Myxococcus guangdongensis: one gene and its partner. The protein of the gene in region 2 interacts with the protein of the main gene of each other region in a pairwise test. Links are inferred from orthologs where the notes say so. Each region holds a gene or a part of one and is shown on either strand. Other genes may lie near its edges.

What was found.
Region 1: the proteins of ftsA (region 2) and LXT21_RS10640 interact in binary tests that used the Escherichia coli proteins (3 or more experiments, as listed by UniProt). The link is inferred for Myxococcus guangdongensis from one-to-one orthologs.

Annotation. Positions count from the first base shown.
Region 1 is NZ_JAJVKW010000003.1:289,014-304,718, forward strand. The notes cover bases 6,852-9,659. They hold LXT21_RS10640 (rod shape-determining protein), read right to left. Parts: upstream 8,869-9,659; coding sequence 7,834-8,868; downstream 6,852-7,833. Other genes in these bases: LXT21_RS10630 (AHH domain-containing protein), read left to right, coding at 6,852-7,177; LXT21_RS10635 (imm11 family protein), read left to right, coding at 7,193-7,762; LXT21_RS10645 (putative ABC transporter permease), read right to left, coding at 9,054-9,602. In the rest of the region: LXT21_RS10590 (prolyl oligopeptidase family serine peptidase), read left to right, coding at 1-897; LXT21_RS10595 (ABC transporter permease), read right to left, coding at 894-1,700; LXT21_RS10600 (ABC transporter ATP-binding protein), read right to left, coding at 1,705-2,469; LXT21_RS10605 (YdeI/OmpD-associated family protein), read right to left, coding at 2,469-3,092; LXT21_RS10610 (hypothetical protein), read left to right, coding at 3,091-3,438; LXT21_RS10615 (macro domain-containing protein), read right to left, coding at 3,470-4,108; LXT21_RS10620 (glutathione S-transferase family protein), read left to right, coding at 4,156-4,929; LXT21_RS10625 (hypothetical protein), read right to left, coding at 4,936-5,712; more of LXT21_RS10630, read left to right, coding at 5,834-6,851; LXT21_RS10650 (hypothetical protein), read left to right, coding at 10,217-10,696; LXT21_RS10655 (cation:proton antiporter), read left to right, coding at 10,880-12,994; LXT21_RS10660 (hypothetical protein), read left to right, coding at 13,215-13,766; LXT21_RS10665 (glycosyltransferase family 2 protein), read right to left, coding at 13,857-14,576; LXT21_RS10670 (ATP-binding response regulator), read left to right, coding at 14,774-15,705. UniProt on the Escherichia coli protein: Forms membrane-associated dynamic filaments that are essential for cell shape determination. Acts by regulating cell wall synthesis and cell elongation, and thus cell shape.
Region 2 is NZ_JAJVKW010000001.1:1,032,111-1,047,944, forward strand. The notes cover bases 6,963-9,899. They hold ftsA (cell division protein FtsA), read right to left. Parts: upstream 9,079-9,899; coding sequence 7,846-9,078; downstream 6,963-7,845. Other genes in these bases: agmC (adventurous gliding motility protein AgmC), read right to left, coding at 6,963-7,432; LXT21_RS04205 (cell division protein FtsQ/DivIB), read right to left, coding at 9,123-9,899. Also shown: more of agmC, read right to left, coding at 1-6,962; more of LXT21_RS04205, read right to left, coding at 9,900-9,977; LXT21_RS04210 (Ig-like domain-containing protein), read right to left, coding at 10,351-14,178; LXT21_RS04215 (D-alanine--D-alanine ligase), read right to left, coding at 14,948-15,834. UniProt on the Escherichia coli protein: Essential cell division protein that assists in the assembly of the Z ring. May serve as the principal membrane anchor for the Z ring.

The DNA of each region.
Region 1 (15,705 bases), on a different replicon or contig from region 2:
GAGGGCTTCCTGGAGCCGGGGTCGCTGTGGCTCGGCGACGCGGCGGCGGGGAAGGTGAAGCGCATCAAGTCACTGCCCGCGCGCTTCGATGCGTCCAAGCACCGCGTGGAGCAGTTCTGGGTGAAGTCGAAGGACGGGACGAAGGTGCCGTACTTCCTGGTGCGTCCGGTGAAGGCGAAGGTGGCCGGTGCCACGCCGACGGTGGTGTACGGCTACGGCGGCTTCCAGGTGTCCAAGCCGCCCGTCTACCTGCCGGAGATGGGCAAGCTGTGGCTGGAGCGGGGCGGCGCGTATGTCGTCGCCAACATCCGGGGTGGCGGTGAGTTCGGTCCGAGCTGGCACCAGGCCGCCCTGCGCGAGAAGCGTCAGCGCGCGTTCGATGACTTCGCCGCGGTCCTGGAGGACCTGGCGCGCCGCAAGGTGACGTCGCCGGAGCACATCGGCATCTACGGGCGCTCGAATGGTGGCGTGCTCACCAGCGTGGTGATGACGCAGCGGCCGGAGCTGCTCAACGCGGCGGTCATCGAGAGCCCGCTCATCGACATGATGCGCTACCCGAAGCTGCCCGCGGGCGCGTCCTGGGTGGGCGAGTTCGGTGACCCGGCGGTGCCCGAGGACGCGGCGTTCATCTCGAAGTACTCCGCCTACCAGAACCTCAAGCCGGGGGTGCGCTACCCCAAGCCGTACATCACCACGAACACGAAGGACGACCGCGTGCACCCGGGACACGCGCGCAAGTTCGCCGCGAAGCTGGAGTCGATGGGGCTGCCGTATCTCTATTACGAGAACACGGACGGCGGGCACAGCAACGACTCCGACCCGATGCTCAATGCGCGTCGGTGGGCGCTGCACTACGTGTACCTGTCGCAGCAGCTGATGGACGCGACGGCGCCCTAGCTGACGCTCTCCGCGCTGTAGCGGGCGATCAGGCCCGTGCGCACGGCGTGGCGGAAGACGCGGGTGAAGAAGAAGGCGGCCAGCAGGATGTAGAGGATGGCGAGGCCGCCTCCCAGCGCCACCGTGGACCAGGACACCGAGCCACCGGCGACGATGGCTCGCATGCCCTCGAACACGTACGAGGGCGGCAGCATCCGGCTGATGCCCTGCATCCACGAGGGCAAGGTGGACAGCGGGTAGAAGACGCCGACGAACGGGGACAGGAGCGCGGGGATGGGCCAGATGAACCACTCCGCGGACGGCCCCAGCCGCAGCACCACCGCCGTGCCGATGATGCCCAGCGCGATGCCGAAGAGGAACAGCACGAGCAGGAACGGCACCAGCATGGCGCCATAGACGAGCATCGACAGGCCGAACACCGTGCCCGCGACGACGAGCATGACGACCAGGCCCACCGAGCTGGTCGCGATGCTGGAGAGCACCAGCCCCAGCACGTACTCGCTGATGGACATGGGGGTGGCGAAGACGTTGAGGAAGTTGCGCGACCAGACGTCCTCGAAGAAGGCCATCGTCACGCCCTGCATGACGCGGGTGAGGAAGTCCCACAGGAGCACCGCGCCCAGCAGCGCGGGCACCAGGTCCATGCCGGGCTCGTGGGTGATGGTGCCCAGGTAGCGGGTGATGAACCCCCACAGGACGATGTCGATGGCCACCCACGCGAAGAGGGGGAAGACGCGCGAGGGGCTGCCCTTGAGCAGGTAGAACTGGCGCAGGACGACGGCGGCGGCGCGGGACAGTCGCATGGCTTCAGTGATTCCCCAGCGCGAGCGGCTCGCGGGCGACGGTGATGAACAGCTCCTCGAGCGAGGCCTTGCCGTGCTCCTTCGGCAGCTCGCGCGGGTCTCCCTGGAGCAGCACCTTGCCGCGCGACATGAAGAGGACGCGGTGACAGACCTCCTCGACCTCGTACATGTTGTGGGACGTCCACAGCACGCCGCCGGTGCCCTGGGCGGCGAAGTCGCGGATGCGGGCGCGGATGTCCTTCGCGGTGGCCGGGTCGAGCGACGCGGTGGGCTCGTCGAGCAGGAGCAGCTGCGGCTGGTTGAGCATGGCCTTGGCGAGCGCCACGCGGGTCTGCTCGCCGGAGGAGAGCACGCCGCTCTTGGTGTCGCGGAAGCGCACGAGGTCGAACTCGTTGAGCAGGGTCTCGATGCGCTCGGAGATGTGCTTCACGCCGTAGATGAGGCCGAAGTAGCGCAGGTTCTGGACGACGGTGAGGTTGCCGGGCAGGGGCGCGTAGACGGCGGCGAAGTTGGTGCGCTCCAGGGCCTGGGAGCGGTGCTTCGCCAGGTCCACGCCCTGGATGTGGATGGAGCCGGAGGTGGGCTCGAGCACGCCGAGCACCATGTTGATGGTGGTGGTTTTACCGGCGCCGTTGGGGCCGAGCAGCCCGACGATTTCGTTGCGGCCCACCTCGAAGGAGATGCCGTCCACGGCGACGGTGCCCGCGTAGGTCTTGCACAGCTCGCGCACGGCGAGCACGGAGGGGGTGCTGGGAGGAGAGGCGGGCATCAGGCGTGAATCTTTTCGTTCCGGGCGAGCATGTCGACGTACTCGGCAATCTTGCGGGCGCGGGTCTCCGCCTTCTTGACGTTCTGGATGCGGAACAGGATGGCGTAGCGGTTGACGGAGTTGAGTGTCGCGAAGAACGCCTGCGCGCGCGGGTTGGCGGCGAGCGCCTGGGCGAGGTCCTCCGGCACGGTGGCTGTGCGCGCGGAGTCGTAGGCGGCGTCCCAGCGGCCGTTCTTCTTCGCGTTCTCGACTTCGGCCAGCCCCGTGGGGCGCATCTTCCCGGCGTCGATGAGGGCGAGCACCTTCTCGCGGTTGATTTTCGACCAGATGCTGCGCGGGCCTCGCGGCGTGAAGCGCAGGAGGTAGGCCGTCTCGTCGAAGCGGCCCTTCTGGCCGTCGATCCAACCCCATATCAGGGCGACTTCGAGCGCCTCCTGGTAGGTGACGGAGGTGGGGCTGTGGCCCTTCTTCGTGAACTTGAGCCACGCGCCGCGCGTGGTGTGGTGCTTCTCCATCCACCGGTCGAAGGCGGCGGGGGACTCGAAGAAGACGATGGGCAGGCCGTCCGCGGGCGCGGTGGCGGACGGCGTCTTCGTCGCGGCGGGCGCGGACTTGGATGGCATGGGCGGGCTTCGCGTGGCGCTGGCGGTGGGCTTCGCGGCCGGGGACTTGTGGGTCGCGGCGCTGGCGAGCGTCTTCCGGGCGTCGGACTTGCGCGGCGCGGAGCCCGTGGCGGGCTTCGCGGCCGAGGACTTGCCCCTCACCGGGCTGGCCGGGGTCTTCAGGGGGGAGGACTTGCTGCGCCTGGTGCCGCGAGGAGGCGTCTCTGAGGCCACGGACTTCGCGTCGAGGGCGTTCCGGGTGGCCTTCACGGGCGTGGTGGTCTTCTCGCGCTTCGACGCGGGGCGGGCGGACTGCTTCGTCGAGGAGCGAGGCTCGCGGGCAGGGCTCATGGGGCCCGGCTTGTAGCACGGGGATGCAGGCGCGGGTCCGCGCGGTGCTACGGCTTCAGCCGGAAGTCGTCCGTCGCGGCTTCGCGGAGTGTGTGGGGGATGAAGTCCGGTCCCACCACGGTGCGCAGCCACGCGTCCTTCATCTGTCGCGCGCAGCGGTTGGGGGGCATGCGACCGACGGCCGTGCCCAGGCCCGGGGTGAGGAGGGTGCGGATGGGCGTCTTCGCCGTCTTGTTGTGCGCGAGCACACAGCGCAGGGCGGCGCGCATGGCGAGGTAGGCGTTCACCGTCTCGCTGACATCCACGGGCACGCGCATGGTGGGCGCGCTGATGCACCAGGGAATCTCCTCGCGGCCGGTGGGGACGAGCACCGCGCTGCCCACGGGCAGCTCGCCGCCCCAGTCCTGCTCGAGCAACTCGCGCAGGCGGTCCTGGACCTGCTGGCCGAGCTGGTACGTGTACACGGCGTCGATGCCGCCATCCATGAACCCGAAGCTGTTGGCGGGGCTGATGATGGCGTCGGCGCGGAGGTCGATGGGGTCGCTGGGGGACACCTGTCCCTCTCGCTCGGAGAAGATGTCTCCTCGGGAGATGGTGACGCCTTCGATGCCCGCGAACTCCTGACGCCAGGCCTCCACCAGGGAGTGGCTGATGTCACGCAGGTGCAATTGGAGGGGAGGCGCCATGTCGGGGTTATACATCCTGGTCAGGTCCGGCGTAGGTTCTCGGGCCTATGCGCACTCTGTATGGGTTGCGGTACTCGGGTTGGACGGAGAAGGCCCTCTGGGCGTTGGACCACCACGGTGTCGACTACCGCTACCGCGAGCACACGCCGCTCACGGGTGAGCTGGTGTTGCGCTGGCGCACGCCGAAGGGCACGCGTCCCACGGTGCCGTTGCTGGTGGAGCCGGAGGGCGCGACGACGGGCTCGTTCTCGATTGCGCGCAGGGCGGAGGCCCAGGGGCGCGGGGCGCCGCTGTTTCCCGCGAGCGCGTTGGAGACCATCGAGCGCTGGGAGGCGGTGAGCGACGCGGTGCTGGGCATCGCGCGGGCGAACGTGTTGCGTCGGATGCTCGAGAATCCGCGGGCGCAGCGGGAGAGCCTGCCCGCGTACATCCCCGGGTTCCTCCGCGGTGTGTCCGCGCCGGTCGCTCGGATGGGAGTTCGGTTCATCTCGCGCAAGCACCACGCGGTGGCGGACCCGGAGCGTGTCCTGCAGGAGAAGGCCATCCCCGCGCTGGAGCGGCTTCGCGCGGAGCTGAAGGGGCGTCCCTACTTGATGGAGCGCTTCACGTACGCGGACATCACGGCGGGCTTGATGCTCCAGTTCGTGCGGCCCGTGGATGACGCGTGGTTGCCGGTGGGACCGGGGACGCGTGAGGTGTGGCATCACGAGTCGTTGGCCGCGGCGTTCCCGGACCTGCTCGCGTGGCGGGACTCGCTGTACGCGAAGCACCGCCGCCCCGCGTTGTTGGGGGACGGCGGCGTGGTGGCTCGCGCGAGCTGAGGCGGGCTACTTCGTCTTGGCGGGAGGCGGCGCGGGCGGAGCGCCTTGGGGGGCGGCCATGCGCTGACGAATCATCTCCTGGATCTGCTCGGGTGACTTGCCCTTGAAGTCCTCGGGCTTGAAGGAGCCCATGACGGAGTCGTTGGGGCCGGGGGCGTCGAGCTCCTCGTAGTCGGCGGGGATGACGAAGAGGGAGGCGGGCTGTTCGCCGACCTTGATGTTGGTGACGTCGATTTCAGCCTGGAGCTTGCCCTTGGTGTCGAACGTCTGGCTGCGCACGTAGGCGACCTCGGGGAGGTCGGTGGGGCGCCAGACTTTCTGACGCTCGACGGCGCCTTCGGCACCGGGAGGGACCCCTTCGTAGATGACGGTGGGGTGGCCGTTGACCTTCTGGGTGCCGACCTTCTTGAAGCCCTGCTCCTTGAAGCACGCGTCGAAGTCCTGGTTCTTCCCGGAACAGGCGCCGGGAATCTTCACGGACATGTCGTCGAGGTTGCGCGTGGTGGCGGCCTTGCGGTCGTGGAAGAGGGTGGAGCCGGTGCGCTTCTCCCAGTTGAAGAGGATGGACATGCCGCCGGGGACCTCGACGGGGGACAGGTCCATGCGGAGCATGCCGGTGCGGCCGTACATCTTGCCCTTGGTCTCGGGGGCGGCCTTCTGGCCGGGGGCGGGAGCGCTCTTCACGCGCAGGTCACCGACCCAGTCCGCGAGCGCGGGCGCGGACACGAGCAGCGTGGCGGCGAGGACTTTCGACAACGTGTGACGAACCGTGGATGTGCTCATGGGCGCACCACAATCCAGGGCCTGTGTGGGTGTCAAACATGCTCGTGCTCCCTTGCTGGCCCGGGCGCGAGGCCGTGTCAGGGCCGCGCGGCATGGTTCGGGCTCCTGACACGGAGGGCCCATGTCGCCACGTTGGTGCGTCGCGCTGCTCATGCTGTTGACGGGAGTGGGGTGCTCCTCGGCCCGGGTCGTTCGCCTCGACACTGGCAGCGAGATCTTCACCCTGACCCCACGTGAGGAAGAGGGCGCGGAGCTGGCTGATGCCCGACTCGAGGATGGCGAGTTCGAGGACGCGATGAAGTCCCTGGCGCGGGATGTCGTTCCCTCGAACAACCCGATGCGTCAGGCCCGTGAGCTGTTCGAGCTCCCCTCCCGCAGTGGCCTGTACCTCTACGAACACCGGACGCACCGTCTCTCGGCCCGAGACGTGTCCCTGGGTGAGGGGCCTCACCTGCTGGAGACCTATGCGGACGAGGAGATGACCCAGGCCTATGGCCGATGGTGTCGGAACCAGGGCACGCCGGGCGACTGTCTGAGTCTGCTGGAGGAAGGCCCGCTGCTCGGCAGTGATGGCAAGTACGTGCTGGCGATGGCCATCGCCATGGGCTCGGTCTGGGAGGAATCCGCCGAGGCGCTGGAGGACATGACCGACCCTCGGCAGGTCCTCTCGATGGTGATGGCCTCGGTGACGATGTACATGCTCCTGTGGACCTTGCCCGAGCCCGTGTCGAAGGGACTGGCGACGCTGCTGACGGCAACGGCCATCGCCTATCTGGGCGTCGACACGGTGTTGGGCATCATCGGTGGATGGTGCGTGCTCGTCAGGGATGTGGACCGCGCGACCACCTTCGAGCAGCTCGACGATGCGGGCTCCGCGTTTGGTGCGGTGCTGGGTGAGAACGCGGCACGCGTCTTCGTGATGTTGGCCACCGCCGCTATCGGCAACACGGCGGGGCTGGCTGCGAAGTCAGCGCAGCTGCCGGGCTCCGCACAGGCGGCGCTGGCGGTCGAGTCGCAGGCGGGTTTTCAATTCGCGGCGATGGGTGCGGTGCGCTCGGTCGCGGTGTCGAGCGAGGGACTCACCATCGCGCTTGCACCCAATGCGCTGGCGATGGCTGGCCAGAGGGATGGGGCGAGCAGGCCGCATCGTCATCACATCGCTACAGACAAGAACAGCATCTCTGCTGTCCAGGGTGGACCTTGGACCCCTCAGTTCAGGAGACTCTTCCGGAAGGCGGGAATGAAGCTGAAGGACCCGGAGAACATCGTGGAAGTGCGAGGCCACAAAGGCCCTCACCCACGGTCGTACCACGAAGCCGTTTATGAGCGACTCAACGGCGCGACGAGGACTTGTCGCACCGTGGAGGCTTGTCGCAAGGCGCTGACCACCGAGCTCCAGGCCCTGTCCGTGGAAGTCAGGACGAAGGGGACGAGACTCAACGAACTGGTGACGCGAGGAAAGTGAGGTAGAGGGCCAGATATGCCCAAGCGCTACTTCAAGCTCGCGCAAGTGATGGAGTCCGGGAACTGGGACCTGGGAGATCCGCTGGATGCGCATGGCGTGGAACTGGATGACCCGTATGTCTTCCGTTCCGGGCGAGCGCTTCCACACCCAGGGCGTTTGAGCATTCCCATCGATGAACCGGGGCGACGCCTGGAGTTCAGCACTGCGGGGCTTGGCATGGCGCCAGTCGTCCATGTCCGTGTCGCCACGCTCTTCATGGAGCTGGCACCTGACGCGGTGCAGGTCTTCCCCGTCGAAATCCAGGGGATGCCCGACCAGTACCTCATCCTGGTGGCCACGAAGCTCCTGCGCTGCATTGACGACGAGGCCTCCGACGAGGTCCTGTACTGGAAGCCGGAAGACGGTCAGCCCGAACGGGTGGGGGAGTACAGGTCCGTCATCGGCATGCGCATCGACACCTCGAAGGTCGGCGACGCCAAGGTGTTCCGCACCTGGGGCTGGGACCTGGGCCTCATCGTCTCCGAGGACCTCAAGCTCGCCCTGGAGCGCGCCCGCGTCACCGGCGTGAGATTCACCGAGGTCTGACCCCGGAAACACGAACGGCGCCGGCCTCCAGGAGGCACGGCGCCGCGGTGCTCACGACACAGGGCCGAAGCTCAGCCCGGCTGGCAGACCTGACGGAGGATGTCGAGCGACTCCAGCGCCTTGCCCGCGCCAATCACGACGGCGGACAGCGGGTCCTCGGCCAGGAACACCGGCAGGCCCGTCTCCTCACGCAACAGCGTGTCCAGGTTCTTCAGCAGCGCCCCACCACCGGCCAGCACGATGCCCCTGTCGGCGATGTCACCGGCGAGCTCCGGCGGCGTGCGCTCCAGCGTCAGCTTCACCGCCTCGACGATGCCGTTCACCGGCTCGGCGAGCGCGTCACGCACCTCGTCGCTCGACACCGTCAGCGTGCGCGGCACACCGGCCACCAGGTCGCGACCCTTGATCTCCATGGTCATGACCTCGTCCGTCGGATACGCCGTGCCGATGCCCATCTTGATGAGCTCCGCCGTGCGCTCACCGATGAGCAGGTTGTACTTGCGCTTCACGTACTGGATGATCGCCTCGTCCAGCTTGTCGCCGCCGATGCGCACGCTCTTGGCGAACACGATGCCGGCCAGGCTGATGACCGCGACGTCGGACGTGCCACCGCCGATGTCCACAATCATGTTGCCGCTGGGCTCCGTCACCGGAAGGCCCGCGCCGATGGCCGCCGCCATGGGCTGCTCAATCAGGTAGACCTCGCGCGCCCCCGCGTTCGCCGCCGCCTCGCGCACCGCGCGGCGCTCCACCTCGGTGATGCCGGAGGGGATGCCGATGATGATGCGCGGGTTCACCAGCGTCTTGCGGTTGTGCGCGCTCTGGATGAAGTAGCGCAGCATCGCCGCCGTGATTTCGAAGTCGGCGATGACGCCGTCCTTCATCGGCCGGATGGCGACGATGTTGCCCGGCGTGCGGCCCAACATCTCCTTGGCTTCCTTGCCCACCGCGAGGACCTTCTTGCCCCCGCGCGCGTCGTGCTGGACGGCCACCACCGAGGGCTCGTTGGACACGATGCCCTGACCGCGGATGTAGATGAGCGTGTTCGCCGTCCCGAGGTCGATGGCGAGGTCGCGCGAAAAGAGGGTGTGAAGCCAGTCGAACATACGAGGGCGGAAACTTTCGGAGAGTCGGCGGAATTTCCCGCTGGCGCGTGGGGGAATGCAGCCGTGAAGGTACTACGCGACGCGGCACGGAGGAAGAAAAGCCGGAAGCCCTTTCACAACCGCCTGGGGAGCAGTCGACCAGCGGACTCGGCGGGGGGAAGGGCCATCCCCCCAGTCCCCAGGCCTCAGGGGGAGACTTCCACCACCTGGGCCTGCTCGAAGCGCGTGGCCACCACACCGGCCTGCTCCGCCTCGCCCTCGGGAAGGCACCCGGCGGGCACCACCCCGGCCTCCTCGGCCTCCCGGTACTCGGGCGTGTGCCGCAGGGCCTCGCTGGTGACGTGGAGCAGCCCGTCACGGACCGGCTCGAACAGCAGCGCGGTGAGGTACCAGGCGGGCGCGTAGTCCAGGCGGATGAACCCGTGCACGCTCCAGCGGTGCGGCGCGTAGTCCCAGGGGCAGCGGCCCAGCAGCTTCTTCAGCAACCACCCCGTGGCGTACTCCGCCCCGAAGATGAGGGCCGTGTAGGCCAGCGCCCTCACGGGCCGGGGCAGGGGCTTGAGCCGCGCGGAGACCTCCTCCAGCGCCAGCGCCGTGCCCCCGTAGATGGGGTGCATCCACAGATAGGTCTGCGCCGTGGCGCTCCTGTCCCGGCGCAGGGCCGCGTTCGCCCCCGTGAAGAGGACCTCCAGCACCCAACCCGTGCACCCGTAGAGCAGGAATCGTGAAAGCACATCCTCAACCTAGGGATGCTCCCACCCGGCGGCACGCCCACGCACGCGCCGCACCGACGCCTGCCGTCGCTGTGCACGGGTGGACGTTGTCCTCGTCCACGCGCGCCTTCGCGCTGCGTCCCGGTCGGCTCAGCCGTGGAGAGGAGGACATGGGCCTACAACCCGGTGACGCACCCGCCTGGAACGGGGTGTCGTCCCCTCGCGTCAGGGCGCGTGGAGATCCACGGCCGCGCCGCCGCGAATCTCGCGGGAACTCCGGGCCCGAGGTCGTTACCCGTGGAGCCCCAAGCCCGCCCCAGGCCACGCCGCCCGAGCCTCGGACCCCAGCCCCCGCGTCACCCCTCAACCCCATGAAGGCGCCACCTCCCCAGCCACGCACGCGCGTCCGGTCCGCCCCGAGCGGAGGCCCCCGGGATGGGAGTCCCGCGGCCCCCGGGACGAGGGCGCAAATCATGCGTCGAGCGGCGAGCGAGCAGGGCGCTCCACGCGCTCGCCACCTCGTCCGCGCGCCGGGGCCCAGCGGACTGGCGGGCTGGGGGCAACCCGCGCTTTACGGGGCCATGTCCGGCGTAGTACCTGAACGAGCGATGCGCTCCCCCGGCACGACATCGCGAATGCCCGGTTCCGGGAGTGAGCTGCTCCGGACCGGACTGCTGGCCCTGGGCGTGGTCCTGGTCCTGGCGACCGTCCTGCGCGCCGGGGACGCCGAGTGCCCCACCCGGGGCGCCACCCCCGAGCGCGGCTTCTACGCCGACTCTGGCGCGACGTCGGTGCGCCAGGGCGCCAGGTCCTCCAAGAAGTCCTCGCGGCGCTGGGGCGCGCAGTTCCACATCACGGATTTGGGCGGCTGGGACTTGGCCCTCCATGTGGGCGGGGGGCCCGCCTTCGCGGCGGCGTCCTCCGTGCGGACCCGCACCGCGCTCGAGCCCGACCTGTTGGCCCTGTACCGCTGGGGCCGCGAGCGTCACCACGCCTTCACGCGAGTCACCTTGCGCGAACGTCGCGCCCCGGCGGCGCCCACGTCGAGCGGGGAAATCGCGGACCGTCCCTCCATCGCCAGTCGCACGCTGCGCGGACCGCCCGAGTTCGGCTGACCCGTGCGCGACGCGGGCCCTTCCCGGGCCGGGGTCGCGCGTGGAGCCCCGCGGTGGTCCGGGCGAAAAAGCCCGGCGTGACGTCGTCTTTTCCTTTCATCCCCGAGGGATGGCCCTTGTCTTCCGAGTCCTCGGAAATCATGGGGCGCGTCCCGTCCGAGTCTTCCAGATTGAGGTGACCTGATGCACGGAGCCCACGAGGTCCTCCAGGCCATTGCCATTGTCCTGTGCGTCGCCGCGGTGACGACGGTGGTCTTCCAGAAGCTGCGCCAGCCCGTGGTGCTCGGCTACATCCTCGCGGGCCTCGTGGTGGGCCCCTACCTGCCGATTCCGCTCGTCGCCAATCAGGAGGTGGTGACGACGCTGTCGGAGCTGGGCGTCATCCTGCTGATGTTCTCGCTCGGGCTGGAGTTCAGCCTGCGCAAGCTGTTCTCCGTGGGGTTCACCGCCGGAATCACCGCCGTCATCCAATGCAGCATCATGGTGTGGCTGGGCTTCATGGTGGGGCGCGCCTTCGGCTGGACGACGCTGGAGAGCATCTTCACGGGCGCCATCATCGCGGTGTCCAGCACCACCATCATCGCCAAGGTGTTCGACGAGCAGGGCATCCGCGGGAAGCTGCGGGAGCTGGTGGTGGGGGTGCTCATCGTCGAGGACCTCATCGCGGTGCTGTTGATGGCCACGCTGACGGCCATCTCCACCGGCGCGGGCCTGTCCGTGAAGGACCTGACGCTGACCACGGGCAAGCTGGTGGCGTTCCTGGTGGGCCTGGTGGCGGTGGGCCTGTTCATCATCCCCCGGGCGATGCGCGCGGTCATCAAGCTGAACCGGCCGGAGACGACGCTCGTGGCCAGCGTGGGCATCTGCTTCGCGGTGGCGCTGCTGGCGCAGTCGTTCGGCTACTCGGTGGCGCTCGGCGCGTTCCTGGCGGGCTCGCTGGTGGCGGAGTCGGGTGAGGAGAAGCTGGTCGAGCACCTGGTGCAGCCGGTGCGCGACATGTTCGCCGCCATCTTCTTCGTGTCGGTGGGCATGCTCATCAGCCCCGCGCTCATCATGGAGCACTGGGCGGCCATCATCGTGCTCACCGTGGTGGTCATCGTGGGCAAGCTGATCAGCGTGGCGCTGGGCGCGTTCCTGACGGGCAACAGCACGCGCACCTCGGTGCAGGCGGGCCTGAGCCTGGCGCAGATTGGCGAGTTCTCCTTCATCATCGCCGCGCTGGGCCTGTCCCTGAAGGCGACCGGCTCGTTCATCTATCCAGTGGCGGTGGCGGTGTCGGCCATCACCACGCTCACCACGCCCTTGCTCATCAAGGCGTCCGGGCCCGTCGCATCGTGGGTGGACCGCAAGCTGCCCAAGCCCCTGCAGACCTTCGTCACGCTGTACGGCACGTGGGTGGAGCGGCTGCGGCAGGCGCCGCGTCGGGAGACGCTGGGCGCGGGCGTGCGGCGCCTCATCCGGCTGTTGGTGCTGGACGCGGTGCTGCTGGTCATCCTGGTCATCGGCACGTCGCTGATGGCGGACCGCATGGCCCACTTCGTCGAGGTGCAGACGGGCGTGGACGAGGACCTGTCGAAGAACCTCATCCTCGGCGGCGCGGTGCTGCTGGGGGTGCCGTTCATCGTGGGCGTCATCGGCATGGCGCGGCGGCTGGGGACCATCCTGGCGGAGGCGGCGCTGCCGGCGCGCCAGGACGGGAAGCTGGACCTGGCCGCGGCGCCTCGGCGGGTGCTGCTCGTCACGCTGCAGGTGGGCATCGTGCTGCTGGTGGCCATCCCCGTGGTGGTGGTGACGCAGCCGTTCTTGAAGGGCGCGGCGGGCCCCCTGGTGTTGTTGGTGCTGGTGGGCGCGCTGGGCGTCGCGTTCTGGCGCGGGGCCACCAACCTGCATGGCCACGTGCGCGCCGGCGCGCAGGTGCTGGTGGCGGCGCTGGCGGCGCAGTCGCACTCGAAGGAGCCGGGCGCGGACGAGCACGCGCTGGACCACGTGCAGGGGCTGCTGCCGGGCCTGGGCGCGCCGGCCTCCGTGCGGTTGGAGGAGTCGAGCCCCGGGGCGGGCAAGACGCTGGCCCAGGTGAACCTGCGCGGGCTCACGGGCGCGACGGTGCTGGCCATCCAGCGCGGCGAGCAGAGCCTGTCGGTGCCCACCGCGCAGGAGGTGCTGCAGGTGGGCGACGTGCTCGCGTTGACGGGGACGAGCGAGGCGGTGGACGCGGCGAAGGCGCTGCTGCTGGGCGCGCCTCCCTCGGTGCCGCCGCCCGAGCCCTCTCCTCCGGAGGAGACACGCGCCCACGGGTAGCCTGCCCGCCTGGGGGGCGGCGGTGAGCCTCACCGCCCCCGTGTGCGGCGCTCCGGTGTGTCCCGCGTCCGCATGCTCCCTTGCCTCACGGTCCACGGGAGGGGCGTTGTGCCTGGGCGTCCTGCTCTCCGAGCAAAGGCCCGACACCCCTCGCCATGTCCCTGCCCTTCGTGCGCCTCGTTTTCACATTGAGAGGTCCACAGTGGCGGGGAACAAGACCATGAAAGATTTCCGAAGAGGGTGGTTGATTGGCGCGCTGGTGCCGGCGATGGCGCTGGGCTGGGCCTGTGAGTCCCGGCAGTCCTCCGATGCACGCAATGACCAGGGCACGGGGGGCTCGGGCAACACGACGGAGATGACGGGGGGCTCGCAGGAGGCGGTCCCCGGCGGGTCCACGCGGGACAGCAGCGGTGCGGGCTCGGGCTACAACGGCACCGGCGGCAGCGGCAGCAGCTCCGATATCCAGGGCTCGGGCACCCGCCCTGGCAGCACCGGCTCGGACCTCAACGGCGCGGGCTCCGGCGGCAGTGGCGCGAGCGGGACGGACACCACGGGCACGTCGGGGACGAGCAGCACGAACGACCCGGCCACCAGCGGCACCAGCCCGGGCGGCACCGGTGGCACGGGCGCGAGCGGCACCAGCACGGGCAACCCGAACACGCAGGGCGGCACCGGCGGCTCGGGCGCGGGGCTCGACAACACCGGCACCGGCGGCACCACGGGCACCAACGCGGGACCCTCGGGTGCGAGTGACAGCGGCACCCAACGCTAGTCGTGAAGGGAGCCTGTGTCCGGGCGGACCTCGTGTGCGCGAGGCCCGCGCCGGACGACCCGGGAGGTCCGCTTCCGTCCCGACGCGCGCCTAACGCTTCAGCGCGTACTTGCCGATGACGTAGAGGGCGCGCACGCCGTCCTTCCATCCAATCTTCTTGCCCTCCTCGTACGTGCGCCCGTGGTAGCTGATGGGCACCTCGTAGATGCGCCAGTTGCCGCGGGCCACCTTGGCGGTGATTTCCGGCTCGAAGCCGAAGCGGTTCTCCTCCACCTCGACGGAGCGCAGGACCTCGGCGCGGAAGGCCTTGTAGCAGGTCTCCATGTCGGTGAGGTTCAGCCCGCTCGTCATGTTGGAGAGCATGGTCAGCAGGTTGTTGAGCACCGTGTGCCAGAAGTACAGCACCCGGCGGGGCGTCCCGGTGAAGCGGCTGCCGAAGACCACGTCGGCCTCACCGTCCAGGATGGGCTGAATCACCCGCGGGATGTCGCGCGGGTCGTACTCCAGGTCCGCGTCCTGCACGAGGATGATGTCCCCGGTGGCCTCCGCGAAGCCTCGCCGCAGCGCGGCGCCCTTGCCCTGGTTCTGCTCCTGGAACAGCACCCGGACCTCGTTGCGGTTCTTCGGCGTGCCCCCCAACAGGCCCACACCCTGCTCGGCGAGCTGCTGCAGCAACTCCCGGCTTCCGTCCCGGGAACAATCGTCCACGAGGACAATCTCCTTGGGGAAGTCGACCGCGATGCAGCGGCGCAGCAGCTCCGCCAGGGTGGGAATCTCGTTGTAGACGGGGATGACCAGGGAGACGAGCATGGCGCCCCGGCTCTATCGCATTTCGACCCGGGGGGCGACTGTCCAGCACCCGGCGCGTGTACTCGCGTCTCATGCCCTTTCCCCGCGTCCCGGTGTGAGATGGGGGGTGGCAAGAGTCACCTGTTTTGCATGGAATACTTCCTCCGGGGGAGCAGCCGTGGGGGCCCCCGCCATGCGTGACAGTGGAAGGGAACGCCATGAACGACCAGCTCGGACACGCGGTGCGCGGCGCGGTTTCCCTGGAGCGGTTCTCCCAGCTCACAGAGGGTCTGCGAGACTTCTTCTACGGTGCCTGGAACATGCCGCACGGGCACTGCTACCTGTGGAAACAGGACCTGGTGGCGATGCATGTCGTGTCGGACACACTCATCGGCGCGGCGTACTTCTTCATCTCGCTGACGTTGTACGCGCTGGTGCGGCGGGCGCGGCTGCCCTTCGGCGGGATGATTCTGTCGTTCGGGGTCTTCATCGGCGCGTGTGGGCTGACGCACCTGATGGAGGTGTGGAACGTCTGGTACTCGGCCTACTACCTGGGGGGCGGCATCAAGGTGGTGACGGCGGTGGCCTCGGTGGCCACGGGCATGTACCTGGTGCCGCTGCGCGGGCGGGTGGTGGAGGTGACGGAGGCGGCGCGGCTGTCCGAGGAGCGCCGGGTGCAGTTGGAGAAGAGCTCGCGGGAGCTGGAGACGCTGTACGCGAAGCTGAAGGCCTCCGAGGCGCAGCGCACCGGCTTCTTCGCCAATGTCAGCCATGAGCTGCGCACGCCGCTGACGCTCATCCTGGGGCCGGTGGACCGGCTGCTCCAGCAGGGCACGCTGCCGGACGCGGCGCACAGGGATTTGGAGGTGGTGCGCCGCAACGCGCGCGTGCTCCTGCGGCACGTCAACGCGCTGCTCGACGTGGCCAAGCTGGACGCGGGGCAGATGCGGCTGTCGTACGAGGAGGTGGACCTGGCGCGGCTGGTGCGGCTGGGCGCGGAGAACTTCGAGGGGCTGGTGGCCGAGCGGCGGCTGGACTTCGCGCTGGAGCTGCCCGCGATGCTGCCGGCGCAGGTGGACCCGGAGAAGGTGGAGCGGGTGGTGCTCAACCTCCTGTCCAACGCGGCCAAGTTCACGCCCGACGGTGGGCA
Region 2 (15,834 bases):
CGGGCGGCGCCACGTCGGGGCAGCCGTCCTCGTCCTGGAAGCCGTTCTTCGTCTCCGGCTCGTTCACGCACTGGTCGTCACCGTCGAGGATGCCGTCCTGGTCGTTGTCCGGGTCCGGGCAGCCGTCCGCGTCCTCGAAGCCGTCCTTGTCCTCGGGCTGCGTGGGGCAGCGGTCGTCCGGGTCGTAGATGCCGTCGCCGTCCGTGTCCACGGGCGGAGGCGGCGCCGTCGGCTTGGGCGACGGAGGCGGGCTGAAGCTGAAGCCCGCCAGCAGCCGGTAGCCCGGCGTGCCGTAGCCACGGGTGAGGCCCGGGCCACCACCGAGGTGCGCCGCGAAGCCCTTCGCCGAGCGGTACTTCAGCGCGGCCAGCAGCTCCAGCGGGCTCTCCTCCGTGTCCTGCTCGTCCAGGCCGATGGCGCCAATCACCGTCGCCTCGGCGGCGAGCGGGACGCGGCCCAGCGTGAAGGGAATCTCCGTGCCCAGGCCGTACGTGAAGGCGTTGCCCGCCGTCAGGTTGCGCAGCACCTGCTTCTCACGCAGGTCCACGCCGACGTTGGCGGCGAAGCGGACCCGCTGACCGTACTCGGCCACCAGCTTCGGCTGCACCGCCACCCCCGAGCCTCCGAGGAAGTCGTTGCCGCCCGCCGTGGGGAGCACCACCGGCACCGCCAGCGCGAGCCCGAAGTTCTCCCCATCGATGATGCGCGCCTTCGGGACCAGCCGCAGGTCACCGATGCCGCCGGAGCTCACGCCGTCCGCCAGCGTGGGGTCCACCTGCGGCGCCGGGTCCGAACCCTGGATGGTCACCGGCAGCACCACGCCGATTTCGAAGCGGTCGAACAGACCCACCGCGCCCATCAGGTCGATGCCCACCTGGCGGCTCACCACCGCGGTGATGAACCGGTCCGAGCGCGGGTCCAGGAAGTTGAGCGGCTTGCTGGCGTAGTTGAGCGACAGGCCCAGGTTGAGGCCCAGGTGAGGCTGCACGCGGGCGCTGTGCAGACCGAGGATGTCCTCGGCGCCCGGGCCCGGCTTGTAGCGCTGCACGTCGATGGACTGCGACGCGCCCCTCGGCGCAATCACCTGCGCGTGGGCAGGCTGCGCCGCGAGCGTCCCCGCGAGGACCAGGCCTCCGGCGACCCCCGCCGCCACCGCCCGCGACGAGCGACGGAGGCGACCGAAGAGGGGCAGCGCGAGCAGCAGCAGCGCCAGCGGCGCGAACGTCCCCGCTCCGCCCGTGCTGCAGCCACGGCCCACCACGACGAAGTCGTCGTTGCCATCGAGCGGGTTGGAGCCGCCCTTGACCTCGTCACCGTCGCTCGCCCCACCGCGGTCGGTGTCGGCGTCGTTCGGGTTCGTCTCACCGTTGTCGAGGCCGCCGTTGTGGTTGGCGTCCTCCTGGCCATCGCGCAGGCCGTCGCCGTCCGTGTCCGGGTTGAGCGGATCCGTGGCGTTGGAGCCCTTGACCTCCACGCCGTCGCTCAGCTCGTCGTCATCCGAGTCGGCGTCGTTCGGGTCGGTCTCCGTGGCGTCACGGCGGCCGTCGTGGTTCTTGTCCTCCTCGCCATCGCGCAGGCCGTCACCATCCGTGTCCGGGTTCTTCGGGTCGGTGGTGGTGGTGGGGTCCGCGTCCGGCACGAAGTTCGGCGAGTCGATGTTGGTGCCCGGGCCCGCCGTCTCGCGCGTCACGCCGCGCTCGGTGCCGTCGTTCAGCCCGTCGTTGTCGCTGTCCGGGTCGAGCGCGTCGATGATGCCGTCCCCATCCGTGTCGGTGAGGCCGTCCTCGCCGTCCGGCACGCCGTCGTCGTCGGAGTCCGCGTCATGCGGATCCATGCCCAGCTCGATTTCGCGCGCGTCGGGGACGCCGTCCAGGTCGGAGTCCAGGTCGTCCGCGGCCACGTTCGGGTCGGTCTCGCCCGGGTCGACGCGACCGTTGTGGTTGGTGTCCTCGTTGCCGTCGAACACGCTGCCGCCGTCGGTGTCCCGGTTGAGCGGGTCCGTCGTCGTCGTCGGGTCCGCGTCCGGGATGAACACGCTCGGGTCGGTGTCCGTGCCCTGGGGCTCGGTGATGCCCAGCTCCGTGCCGTCCTGCAGCCCGTCGCCGTCCGTGTCCGCCTTGTTCGGGTCGGTCTCGCCCGGGTCGACGATGCCGTCGTGGTTCTTGTCCTCGTTGCCGTCGAGGATGCCGTCGTCATCCGAGTCGTCGTCCAGCGGGTCCGTCCCACCGACGTTCACCTCGACGCCGTCGGAGATGCCGTCGCCGTCCGTGTCCGGGTTGTTCGGGTCCGTGCCGCGCGCAATCTCGTCCGCGTCCGTCAGCCCGTCGCCATCCGAGTCCAGGCCGATGGTCCACGTGAAGGTCGCGGGCGTGGGGTCCACGTCGCCGTCCGCGTCCACCGCGCGCACCTGGAAGGTGTGCTCCCCGTCCGCCAGGCCCGTGAACTGCGCGGGGCTGGTGCAGGGGGTGAAAGCACCACCATCGATGGAGCACTCGAACGTCGCGTTCGGGTCGGCCAGAACCGTCTCGAAGCTGAAGTTCGCGGTGGCGCTGCCGGAGCTCGCGGGCGGGCTCGCGGTGATGCGCGTGTCGGGCACCGTGTCCACCGTGAAGGTGTTGGTGTCCGTCGCGGTGTTGCCGTTGGCGTCCTCCGCCGTGGCCGTCACCGAGTGCGGGCCGTCCGCCAGCGGCGTCGACACCGGCACCGACCAGGTGCCGTCCACGCCCACCGTCACCGTGCCCACCGTGGTGCCGTCCACCACCACCGTCACCGTGGCGCCCGGCTCACCCGTCCCCGAGTAGGTCACCGTGCCCGTGGTGAGCACCGCGCCCTCGGCGGGCGTGGTGATGGCCACCGACGTCTCCGCGTCCACCGTGAAGGTGTTGGTGTCCGTGGCGGTGTTGCCCTGCGCGTCCTCCGCCGAGGCCGTCACCGTGTGCGGTCCATCCGCCAGCGGCGTGGCCACCGGCAGCGACCAGGTGCCGCCCGCGCCCACCGTCACCGTGCCGACGATGGTGCCGTCGACCGTGACGGTCACCGTGGCGCCGACCTCACCCGTACCGGAGTACGTGACGACGCCGTCGTCGAGCACCGCGCCCTCCGCGGGCGTGGTGATGCTGACCGTGGTCTGCGTGTCCACCGTGAAGGTGTTGGTGTCCGTCGCGGTGTTGCCCTCGTCGTCCTCCGCCGTGGCCGTCACCGTGTGCGAACCGTCCGCCAGCGTCGCGGCGACCGGCAGCGACCAGGTGCCGCCCGCGCCCACCGTCACCGTGCCCACCGTGTTGCCGTCCACCACCACCGTCACCGTGGCGCCGACCTCGCCCGTACCGGAGTACGTGACGACGCCGTTGTCGAGCACCGCGCCGTCCGCGGGCGTGGTGATTTCAACCGTGGTGCTGGTGTTGACCGTGAACGTGTGCGTGTCCGTCGCGGTGTGGCCGTGCTCATCCTCCGCGGTGACCGACACCGTGTGGGGACCATCCGCCAGGGACGAGTTGCCCGGGATGCTCCAGCTGCCGTCCGGACCCGCCGTCACCGTGCCGACGACGGTGCCATCCACCGTCACCGTCACCTCGGCGCCCGGCTCCGCCGTGCCCGTGTACGTGACCTCGGCGGTGTTCACCACCGCGCCCTCGGCGGGCGTGGTGATGGCCACGCGGGTGCTCGTGTCCACCGTGAAGGTGTTCGAGTCCGTGGCGGTGTGGCCCTGCGCGTCCTCGGCCGTGGCCGTCACCGTGTGCGCGCCATCGTTGAGCGACGAGTTGCCCGGGATGCTCCAGCTGCCATCCGGACCCGCCGTCACCGTGCCCACCGTGTTGCCGTCCACGCTCACCGTCACCGTGGCGCCCGGCTCGGCCGTACCCGAGTACGTCACCGTGCCCGTGGTGAGCACCGCGCCCTCGGCGGGCGTCGTCACGGCCACGTTGGTGCCCGTGTCCACCGTGAAGGTGTTCGAGTCCGTCGCCGTGTTGCCGCTCGTGTCCGTCGCCGTGACGCTCACCGTGTGCGAGCCGTCATCCAGCGGCGTGGCCACGGGCAGCGACCAGCTGCCGTCCGGACCCGCCGTCACCGTGTCGACGACGATGCCATCCACCGTCACCGCCACCGTGGCGCCCGGCTCGGCCGTACCGGAGTACGTCACCACCGGGTTCGTCAGCACCGCGCCCTCGGCCGGCGTCGTCACGGCCACCGACGTCGTCGCATCCACCGTGAAGGTGTTCGTGTCCGTCGCCGTGTTGCCATTCGTGTCCGTCGCAGTGGCCGTCACCGAGTGAGCACCATCCGTCAGCGGCGTCGCCACCGGCACCGACCACGTGCCGCCCGCGCCCACCGTCACCGTGCCCACCGTGTTGCCATCCACCACGACCGTCACCGTGGCGCCCGGCTCTCCCGTACCGGAGTACGTCACCACCGGGTTCGTCAGCACCGCACCCTCGGCCGGCGTCGTCACGGCCACCGACGTGCCCGTGTCCACCGTGAAGGTGTTCGTGTCCGTCGCCGTGTTGCCGCTCGTGTCCGTCGCCGTGGCCGTCACCGAGTGCGGCCCGTCCGCCAGCGGCGTCGACACCGGCACCGACCACGTGCCACCCGCGCCCACCGTCACCGTGCCCACCGTGTTGCCGTCCACCACCACCGTCACGGTGGCGCCCGGCTCACCGGTACCGGAGTAGGTCACCACCGGGTTCGTCAGCACCGCGCCCTCGGCCGGCGTCGTCACGGCCACGTTGGTGCCCGCGTCCACCGTGAAGGTGTTCGAGTCCGTCGCCGTGTGGCCGCTCGTGTCCGTCGCCGTGGCCGTCACCGTGTGAGCACCATCCGTCAGCGGCGTCGCCACCGGCACCGACCACGTGCCGCCCGCGCCCACCGTCACCGTGCCCACCGTGTTGCCATCCACCACGACCGTCACCGTGGCGCCCGGCTCACCCGTACCGGAGTACGTCACCACCGGGTTCGTCAGCACCGCACCCTCGGCCGGCGTCGTCACGGCCACCGACGTGCCCGTGTCCACCCTGAAGGTGTTCGTGTCCGTCGCCGTGTGGCCCTGCGTATCCGTCGCCGTGGCCGTCACCGAGTGCGGCCCGTCCGCCAGCGGCGTCGACACCGGCACCGACCACGTGCCGCCCGCGCCCACCGTCACCGTGCCCACCGTGGTGCCATCCACCACCACCGTCACGGTGGCGCCCGGCTCACCGGTACCGGAGTAGGTCACCACCGGGTTGGTCAGCACCGCGCCCTCCGCGGGCGTCGTCACGGCCACGTTGGTGCCCGTGTCCACCGTGAAGGCGTTCGTGTCCGTCGCGGTGTGGCCCTGCGCGTCCTGCGCCGTGGCCGTCACCGTGTGCGGCCCGTCCGCCAGCGGCGTCGCCACCGGCACCGACCACGTGCCGCCCGCACCCACCGTCACCGTGCCCACCGTGGCGCCATCCACCACCACCGTCACCGTGGCGCCCGGCTCACCCGTACCGGAATACGTCACCACCGGGTTCGTCAGCACCGCGCCCTCCGCGGGCGTGGTGACGGCGACCGCCGTCTGCGTGTCCACCGTGAAGCTCGACGTCGTCGCCGTGCTGGTGCGCGACGCATCGCGAGAGCGAGCCGACAGGTTGTACACACCGTCCGCCAGCGTGCCAGGCACCGTGAAGGTCCAGTTGCCACCGGTGACGGGGATGTTCGCGTACGTGGTGCCGTTGATGGTCAGGTCGACCATCGTGGCGCCGCCGGACGCCGTGCCCGTGATCTGCGTCGGAGACGCGAGGAGCACCGCGCCGTTGGTCGGCGTGGAGATGACCGGAGGCGGCAGGGCGTTCTGCACGTTGAACGTGTTGGTGTTGCTCACCGTGCTCGTGGCGCCGTTCAACACGGACACCGCGTTCACCGTGTGGTTGCCCACCGCCAGGTCCGTGGTCGGCGTGTACGTGAAGTTGCCCGCGGCATCCGCCTGGACGGTGGCCAGCACCGCACCGTCGACGGAGATGACGACGGACGAGTTGGGGGTCGCGGTGCCCGAGATGGGAGGACGCACGCCCGTGGTGGAGCCATTGGCCGGCGTCACCACCACCGGTGCCGTCGGCGTCACGAAGGCGCCAGGGAGCGTGGTGATGACACCGACGCCGCCCACGACGGCGCCGTACGTCAGACCGTCCGGAGCGGTCGCCGTGGGCTGCGTGCCCGGAAGTCCGCCCGCGACGGTCGCCGTGCAAGCCACGGTGGCACCCTGGAACAGGATGCGACCACCGCCGCCGCCGCCACCCGTGCCGTGCTCGGCGAAGGTGGTGCTGCCACCGTTGCCGCCGTTGGCCGTGATGAGGTTGTTGTTGCAGGACAGGTTTCCGGTCGTACGCACGGAGACCGTGCCGCCAGAGCCACCGCCGCCCGCGGCGTCATTGGCGTCTTCCCGGGCGTTCTCGCCCGCCACACCGTTGGCCGAGACACGGCCCGTGCCCGCCAGCGAGGCCGCGCGGATGTACACGATACCGCCCGCCGCGCTGCCACCACCGCCGAAGTCGTCGTTGCTGTGACCCGCGCCACCACCACCGCCGAACAGCAGGGTGCTCACCGGAGAGAAGTCCATGCGGGCACCACCGCGACCACCGACGTCACGGGAGGGAGGCTCGTCACCGCTCCACGTCCGGCCGCCCTTGCCACCCGCGCCCGCGCTGCCACCACCACCGCCGCCCGAGTTGTGACAGATGCCACCGCCGGCACCGTTGGCGATGTTGCCGTAGCCCGAGGAGCCCGCGACGAACGGGTCGGTGTTGTCGTAGGCCGACAGCACCACGCCCTCGCCCTTTTGCGCGCCACCCGGGTACGCCTGGTTGATGCCGGTGCAGCCGTCACCCGCGCCGTTCCAGAAGATGCCGCCGCGGAAGCCCAGACCATCCGCGTGGATGGCGCCATTGTTGGTCACCGCGCCGTTGGCCAGGAAGATGAGCACGCCGCCGGTGGTGCCATTCCAGGGCGCCGCGACGATGGAGCCGCCGGCGTTCACCGTCACCGTGGTGTACTCGGGGACGCGGATGGCCTGGGTGCCCGTATTCGCCGCGAAGGCCACCGTCAACGGGGCCGTGAAGGTCAGCCGCGTCGCCGTGAGCGCGGAGATGCGCGCGAACTCCCACCGACCCACAGGGGCGTTCGCCGCCACGGACATGTCGATGGGCGTCTGGGTGCCCGAGGCCGGCGCCGTGAGGCCCGCCGCCTGGTACACCATCACCAGGTTGCCCACCGCGAAGCCGGTGGAAGACGCGACGGGGACGAAGTTCTGTCCGGCCGGCACGGCCGCCGTCACCCGGGTATAGGTGTTGATGACGGTGTTGGGGACGTTGACCGTCAGGGCCGTCGTTCCGGTTCCGAGATGGAAGCGGTCGGGCTCCGCGTGAGCCGCGGGCGCCGCCAGCGCGGCACACAGGAGCGCCAGCAGACCGACGACGGGCAAGCAAGCACGTCCACGACGTGCCGCGACCTGCGAAGTGGGAGTTTTGGATGTGGGAGTCATAGGACTGGGGCCGCGCGGTGTAGGGACTGGCCCGTGCGGCAGTGGACGCTCATAGCAATCCAGGAGCCACGCTCCGTCCACTTCCGGTCCACGCCCTGTTTCAGGGGGGTTCACTCGGACGCCCCCTGCCCTCCAAGCCCGCGGATCCGAAACACGGATCCGGATTCTGGAAACCGGATGACCCACCCCTCGCGTCCCGCTCTGGCTGACCCGTCAGGAGCGTGCGGGGTAGAGGCCCTGACACGTCAACACGGGAGGCCTTCGCTGACGCACGCCGCCAGAAACGCGACGAGGGGCCCTCCTTCCGGAAGAGCCCCTCGCGTTGCGACAGGACGCGTGTTGCGTCCCAGGCGCTAGAAGATTTCCTCGAGCCACTCGCGCATGCGGCCCTTCACCTTCTTGTACACGTTCTCCTCGCGGATGCGGAACATGCGCCGGTCCAGGTGCTTGGCACCGTAGACGACCAGGCCCACGCCCGTGGCGTACATGGGGCTCTTCACCACGTCCACCAGCCCGCCGATGCCGCGCGGCATGCCGCGACGCACGGGCAGCCCGAGCACCTCCTCGGCCAGCTCCGGCATGCCCGCGAGCAGCGTGGAGCCACCCGTGATCACCACGCCCGAAGCGAGCAGGTCCTCGTAGCCGCACTTCTGGATTTCGCGGTGGACCAACTGGAAGATCTCCTCCACACGCGGCTCCAGGATCTCGCAGAGAATCTGGCGGCCGAGCACGCGCGGCTGACGACCCCCGACGCTGGGGACCTCAATCGTGTCGTCCTTATTGATGAGCGACGCCAGCGCGCAGCCGTACTTCTGCTTGATGCGCTCGGCCTCGTGCGCGGGCGTGCGCAGGCCGATGGCGATGTCGCTGGTGAGGTTGTTGCCGCCCAGCGCAATCACCGCCGTGTGGACGATGGAGCCGCCGGAGAAGATGGCGATGTCCGTGGTGCCGCCGCCGATGTCGACGAGGCACACGCCCAGCTCCTTCTCGTCCTCGCCCAGCACCGCCTCGGCGCTCGCCAGCGGCTGCAGGACGATGTCGGAGACATTCAGGCCCGTGCGGTTGGCGCACTTGACGATGTTCTGCGCGCTGGACACGGCGCCCGTGACGATGTGGACCTTGGCCTCCAGGCGCACGCCCGCCATGCCCAGGGGCTCCTTGATGCCGCCCTGGTCATCGATGATGAACTCCTGGGGCAGCACGTGGATGACTTCCCGGTCCAGGGGGATGGCCACCGCCTTCGCCGCGTCGATGACGCGCGCGATGTCCGCCTCGCGGACCTCCTTGTCCTTCACCGCCACGATGCCTTGGGAGTTGAAGCCCTTGATGTGGCCACCGGCGATGCCCGTGTAGACGTGGGAAATCTCCGCGCCCGCCATCAGCTCCGCCTCTTCGATGGCGCGGCGGATGGAGGAGACGGTCGCCTCGATGTTGACCACCACGCCCTTGCGCAACCCCTTCGACGGATGCGTCCCGATACCGATGATGTCGATACCGCTGTCGGTCAGCTCCCCGACGATGGCGCAAATCTTCGTCGTGCCGATGTCGAGGCCGACAATGATCTCCCCCGACTTCTGCTTCGCCATGACAACCCTCCCAGGCCCCCCACTCTCGTGAAAGGGGCGTCCTCTTACGGCTTCGTGCTCCCGCTCCTCTCGGACGCGGGGCTCGAAATCTTCACCGCCACCCAGCCGGGCCGGGCCCGGTTATCCAGGTGAATGATCTCCGCTGCAAGCCCCCTCGCGCTCAGTTCGCGACGAACACGGGCCAACCGCTGCAGCTTGACCTCGGAATCTCCTTCGCCTAGGCGCACTTCCTGGCCCGACGCGGCCACCAGCGTCACCTCCCGCCCATCCATCCGGACCTCGGACAGCCGCTCGGGCTTGCCCGGGGACGCGCTCGTGTAGGCCCGCGCCACCTCCAGCGCCGCCTGGAACCGCTGGCGCGCCACATCGGGGTCCGCCACGTAGCCGTCCCGGTCCACCCCCGTCACCAGCGGCAGGTCCAGCCCGTCGCCGGGCGTCACCCGCTTGAAGGGCTCGCCCTCCTCGTCCAGCACGTACAGCTCGCCCAACACCGCCAGCGCCTCCGGGACGTGCTCGGACACCTGCACCGAGACCCGGTTCGGGAAGCGCCGCGTCACCTCCACCTTCTTCACCCACGGGTGCTGGCGCATCGCGCGCTCCAGCGCCCCCGTATCCAACGTCCAGAGGTTCTGACCCTTCGTCAGCGCCGCCAGCCGCAGCAGCTCCACGCGCGAGGCGCGCTCCAGGCCGGCGAAGGACACCGCCGCCAGGTCGAAGCGGGGCGACGACAACGCCCACTTGCGCGTCTCCACCCCGCCCCACACCAGCAGGCCCGTCGTCAGCGTCAGGGCCAGCACCTTCATCACGCCCGGGCCCCTCGAACGCACCGCGCTCTTCACCGCCTCATTTCGCTGGGCGGAGTCTTGACGGCGGCGGTTTTTGCTTCGTCCGAAGGCCATGGTGAGGAAAAGGTGTCACGCATGCTGCGCGCGGATGGATCTCCACGCCAGTTTTTGGCAACAGCCACGTTGCTGTAGCGCGTGAAACACCCCTGAGGAAACAAGGCTCCCGCTCTGAGCGGGCCCCTGGCGAAGGGCGGCGGACCTTGATCTTCAAGCGGCTGGATTTCAAGGGGACTTTTATCAAGCCCGCGCGCGGAAGCGTCAGCAGGTGAACTCACGGCGAAAACCGGAGCTTTCATCCCCGCATCGGCGGCCCCCTCCGCCCTCCCGCTGCCCGAGTGGACGGGCACATGCGGGAGGGCGCCGCGCTTGGTTCTCGGGCGAGGTTCTTCCACCGGGCGGGCGAGGGTGGCCCACCCGGTGGCGGACTTCACAGGCGCGTGCTGGCCTCGAGCACGCTGACGCGGTCCTCGACGAGCTGGTGCCAGGTGAGGCGGTAGGTGCCCGCCTCGAAGTCCAGCGTCGCGCTGTCATACTGAACACCAGATGAGGTGTCTTTCGGCGTGGCCCCCGCGTGGAACGGGCCGGTGCCCGCCGCGTAGGACAGGCTGAGGATGCCCACGAAGTCCCGGGGCGACGCCGCCACCGCGCCACAGCCCTTGTCGTCACACACCATGCGGCCCGCGTTGGCGTTGGCGGGGCGGCTGCTCGCCGCGACGTGCACCCAGTCCGCGCCATCCCAGCGGAACCACGCCTTGCCCGTGTGCAGGCGCAGTCCCTGGGGAGACGGGCCCACCAGCGCGTAGCCCCCCTGCCCCGGGATGTTGGTGAAGCGGTGGCTCCAGGTCTCGGCGTTGAAGGCCCGCCAGCCAATCTGGCCGTCGAGTCCCTCCACCATCATCAGCGTGTTGCCGTGGACGACGTACTGCTCGTCGTCGATGTGGGCCGTGCTCCCGTAGATGTTCTGGAAGATGCCGCCCTGGCTCACCCTCGCGTGGAAGTTGATGTAGCGGCGCGCCGACACCACGAGTTGACTCCCCACCGCGTCGACGTCCAGCCGGTCGATCTGCCAGTTGTTGATGGTGTCCGCGGGGAAGGTGGTCGCCGCCGTGGACCACGACAGGCCGTCCGCGCTGTAGGAGGTGCGCGCGCTCGCGATGCCCCACGCGACGAGGAAGGCGCCACCGCTCTGGTCCACATCCAGGTGGAGCTGGGTGGCCGTCACGCTCTCGAGCAGGACCGCGGTACCGAGCTGCTCGTCCTCGTAGCTCACCACCCGCACGTCCAGCTTCCCGCCCGTCACGGCCTGCTGAAAAGCGACCACGCTGCGGGCCTCATTGCGAGAGACACGGGGCTTGCGCGCCGGTCTGGCGACTCGAACCGGCGCGCTCCACGCGCTCCCGTCGTATTCGGCGAGGAAGACGCTCCACTCCCCGGCGTCGAACTGCTCCCAGGCCGCCACACCACGCCCATCCGGAAGGAAGTCGACGGAGCTCACGCCCACCGTGCCCGTGGGAGCGGGCGCCGTGAGCGGACGGGCCTCAGCCCACTCACCCGTCCCCTGGTACGTGCGCACGGAGAGCTGCCCTGGCGCCACGAAGACGACGCCCTGTCGCGAGTCCACGGGGATGAAGGAGGCGCGGCCCGCCGCGGAGTCACGCAGCAGGACCGCGGGCCGCCAGCCCTGGAGCGTGAGCGCGGTGCCCCACACCTGATGATTGGCGGTGGCGCTGCCCGTCTCCGTGAGGACGAGCAGGTCGTCACCCTGCACGCGCAGGTCGCGGACGCGGCTCATCCCCGTCACCACGGTGGCCGTCACCGGCGAAGACCAGGAGCCGCCCGTCTGGGTGGTCGCGCGCAGCTGGCTGGTGCTGACATTGGCGGACCACAGCGCCACGAAGTTGCCGTGGCTCCGTGCGACGCCCCACAACGTGTTGACCGAACTCTCCGAGAGCCGGACCTCGGGCTGCCACGTACTCCCCACGCGGTCCGCCGCATACGGGAAGCCGTTCGCGTGAATGTAGACGGCGGTGATGACCTGACCGTCCGTGGCGAGCTTCACCGCGTCCGAGTCCGAGGTGGAGATGAGCTCCGCTGCGCCCCACTGCCGCGTGGCGCGGTCGAAGCGCGAGAACTCGGTGCCCCGGTCGCTCACCCACGCGCGAACGAAGGTGTCTCCCACGCGGAGGTAGTCGGCGTCCGCGCGGGACGAGATGGAGCTCTGCACCCACTGGACACCGTCGTAGGTGACGGCGACGCGAGGGTTGGCGCCCGGCGTGGAGGTAATCAGCACCGCGTCACCGTTGTGGAGGAATGTGGGGCTCGCCCCCAGGGTGCCGGTCGCGAAGACCTCCGCCCACTGGTTGCCGGAGAGGGCGCGGATGCGATTCGACTCGAGCATGAACAGGCGCCCGGCCGCGCTGAACAGGCGCCCGGTGGTGTTGGGCCCGGCGGACGTGAGCGTCGTCCCGTCGAAGGAGACCACGCGGTGGTTGATGCTCGTCGCGTCCGGCCAGGAGATGGCGAAGCGGTTGTCCCAGACCGCGACCTGCGGCGACACCGCCGCCGAGGTGCTCACCCCGAGCAGCCGTGACGCACCGTAGCCGCCACCGGAGTCGAGCGCCGCGCGCACCTGGACGCCCTCGCCGGTGTCCTCGTTCCAGACGGCCAGCGTGCCGAGGGGGCCCGTGGCGAACACGAGGCCGCCGGGCTGACCGCGCGTGGCGCCACTCACCTGCGTGTGCGTGTCCACCGTTCGAATGGCGTACGTGAAGGGCGCGGCGAGGGACTGCCCCTGGGGCGTGCGGACGTCCTTCACCGTGGCCGTGTAGACAGTGGCCGGCGCGAACGGCGGCACCGGACGGAACACCGCGGTGCGCGTGGAGGCCTCGTAGTTCACCAGGCCCGTGTGCCCCGCGATGGAGAAGGTCGTCGTGTTGATGGAGGCCGGGTCCAACGGACGGTCGAAGCTCACGCGCAGCGCACCGTCGCGCGAGACGAAGCGCGCGTCCGCGACGGGCAGAGCGCCTGTCACCTGGGGCGGAGCGGGCTGGAGCTCCGTGACGAACCAGAAGGGGTTGGAGCCCATCCACGGGTAGCCGTTGCCCGCGAGGTCCTCCACGTCGTCGATGGTCACCCGGTAGCGCGTCTGGTACGCGAGGGGCGACGTCGGCGTGAAGATGGCCGCCATCCGTCGGTCATCGTAGCGCACGGAGCCCGGCACCTTCCGGACGGGCCTGGCGCCAATCTCGTCCATCTCCTCCAGGTAGAAGCTCTCCACTGTCACCGTGGCGGGGCGCAGGGGCTCCGCGAAGACGCCCTCGATGGCGTCGATGCGCACGGGGATGCCCGTCGCTCCGTATGCGGGGAAGGTCGATGCGAGGCTCGGGGCTCCGTTGTCCGCGACGATGCTCAGGGTGAACGCGTAGCTGAAGCTGCTCGTGAGCGCGTTGCCCGCCAGGTCCTTCGCCTGGGTGGAGAGGGTCCCGGTGACGACGGCGCCTGGTGCGGGCAGCGGGTTCAGCCGGAAGTAGGCGGTGCGGGAGTTCGGCTCGTACGTGATGACACCGGTGAGCGGCGCGGCCGGTGAGTTGTCCAGCTTCTGCTCGAAACGGAGCGTCTCCGCGTTGAGTGTCCGCGGGTCCATCTGCTCCTCGAAGGTGAGCGAGTACACGGGGTAGCCCACCGCCACGTATCGCTGCTGGTGCGTGGGCCGGGTGGAGGACACCGTCGGAGCCTTCGTGTCCGCATCCGTCCCCACGGTGAAGCGGAAGACATAGGGCGCGGGCAGGCTGTCGCCTGTCGTGGTGCGCAGCGCGGTCGCGACCGTCACCGTCACCAGCGTGTCGGCCGCGAAGGGCCGCGCGGGGACGAAGGCGACAGAGCGCGTGACGGCGTCATGGGTGACGGCGCCGGCCACCGCCACGCCATTCTCAGTCACCGTCAGACTCGCGGGCCCCACGGTGGCGTCGTCGAGCGCATCGACGAAGGCGACGTGGATGCGCGTGTTGCGGGCCACCTGCTCCGCGTCCTGGAGGGGGAGCGTGTAGTCGATGAAGCCCACGCCATCCGCCGTGGGCCCGCCTCCGTCCGAGCCATGGGCATCGGGTGAGCCTCCATCAGGCGTCCCCGCATCCGAGCCCGAGTCGATGGCGTCCATCGGCGGATCATCGGACTTGGAATCCTTGCAGGCGGTGACTCCCAGCCAGAGGGCCAGGATGAGCAGGACACTGCGCTTCCACGGAGTGGTGGTGTTCATGAAATGTGGGGGGTGCGGTGGAAAAACCGACAGGCCACTTCCGCGGCCACGCCCCAACCCCTGCTCAGGAACGGATGGCGCCAGAAAAGTCGCACAGTCCGTTGCATCTGCCACCGCATCACGGCTGTTCGGAAGATGAGAACCCGAGGAACAAGGGCGTGACGCCAGGCGCCCACATGTGGCGGCGGAGCGCATTCGAGTTCACGTGAGGGTGGTCCGAGGCAGACAACTCACTCCGCAGCGAGCGTCCCGTCTGAAGCACCTGGAGTCACCACCCGCGCGGATGGTGGCACGCGCGCCCCCCGTCGGGCCGCCCCCTTGCGTCAGAGCCCTGCGTCAGCAGGATGCGAGCTGCGCCACCAGCAGGTCGTCACTCCCGAGGAAAAGAGGCCACGCGCAGACCACCTTGCGTCAGCGCCCCACAGCAACGAGCGCGGGCAGGGTCACCGTCATGTCGCTCCCCGCGCGGCAGAAGGGCCACGCGCAGACCACCTTGCGTCAGCGCCCCGAATCTCGGTGAGGCGCGAGTTGCGCCACCGTCACGTGGCCACTCGCATGGCAGAGGAGCCACGAGCGGGCTGTCTGAAGGGAGCCACCTTGCATCAGCGCCCCATCAACGAGCGTGTCGCCACTCGCGCGGAAGAGGAGCCATTCTCGGCCCTCCAGAAGGGCGGCCAACTTGCGTCAGCGTCCTACCTCAGCGAGCGCGGGAAACGCCGTCACCCCACGCCGCCCCTCCCCGGCATCACACCGAGGACAGGCCGCGTGCTCAGGCCTTGAGACAGGCACCCACGAGCAACCGCTCGCACAGCGCTGGGAAGTCGATGCCGCGACCCGCGGCAATCTTGGGCAACAGGCTGGTGGCCGTCATGCCCGGCAGCGTGTTCGTCTCCAACAGGAACACGTCACCGCCCTCGGTGACGATGACATCCGAGCGTGAGCCGCCAGCGCAGCCCAGGGCCCGGTGCGCGCCCAGGCACACCTCGTTCACCCGCGCGTACTGCGCCTCGGGGAGCGGCGCGGGAAAGAGGTACTGAGTACCCGTGCCCGCCTTGTACTTCGCGTCGTAATCGTAGAACTCACGCGCGGCGCGGACCTCGATGACCCCCAGCGCCTCGTCGTCCAGCACGCCGCCCTGCACCTCGCGGCCCTTCACGAACTGCTCGACCATCAGGGTGCCCGCGTACTTCACGGCGTCCTTCACCGCGGCCTCGTAGGCGTCGCGCGTCTTGCAGATGTGCACGCCCACGCTGCTGCCCTCGCGGCTGGGCTTCACCACCACCGGGAAGGGGAACGGCAGCGAGTCCGCCGCCGCCAGCGCGGACGCCTCGTCCTGGAACGCGCGGTACGCGGGCGTCGGGATGCCGTGGGCCAGGAAGATCTGCTTCGCGTAGACCTTGTCCATCGCCATCGCGGACGCGAGCACGCCGCTGCCCGTGTACGGGATGAACATGGACTCGAGCAGGCCCTGGAGACTGCCGTCCTCACCGTAGCGCCCGTGCACCGCCAGCCACGCCACATCCACCTTCTCGGCGACGAGCCGCGCGGGCAGGTCCTTGCCCACGTCGATGTCCACCACGTCGTAACCCAGCGAGCGCAGCGCGCCCGACACGGCGGCGCCCGTGCGCAGGGACACCTCGCGCTCGGACGACAGGC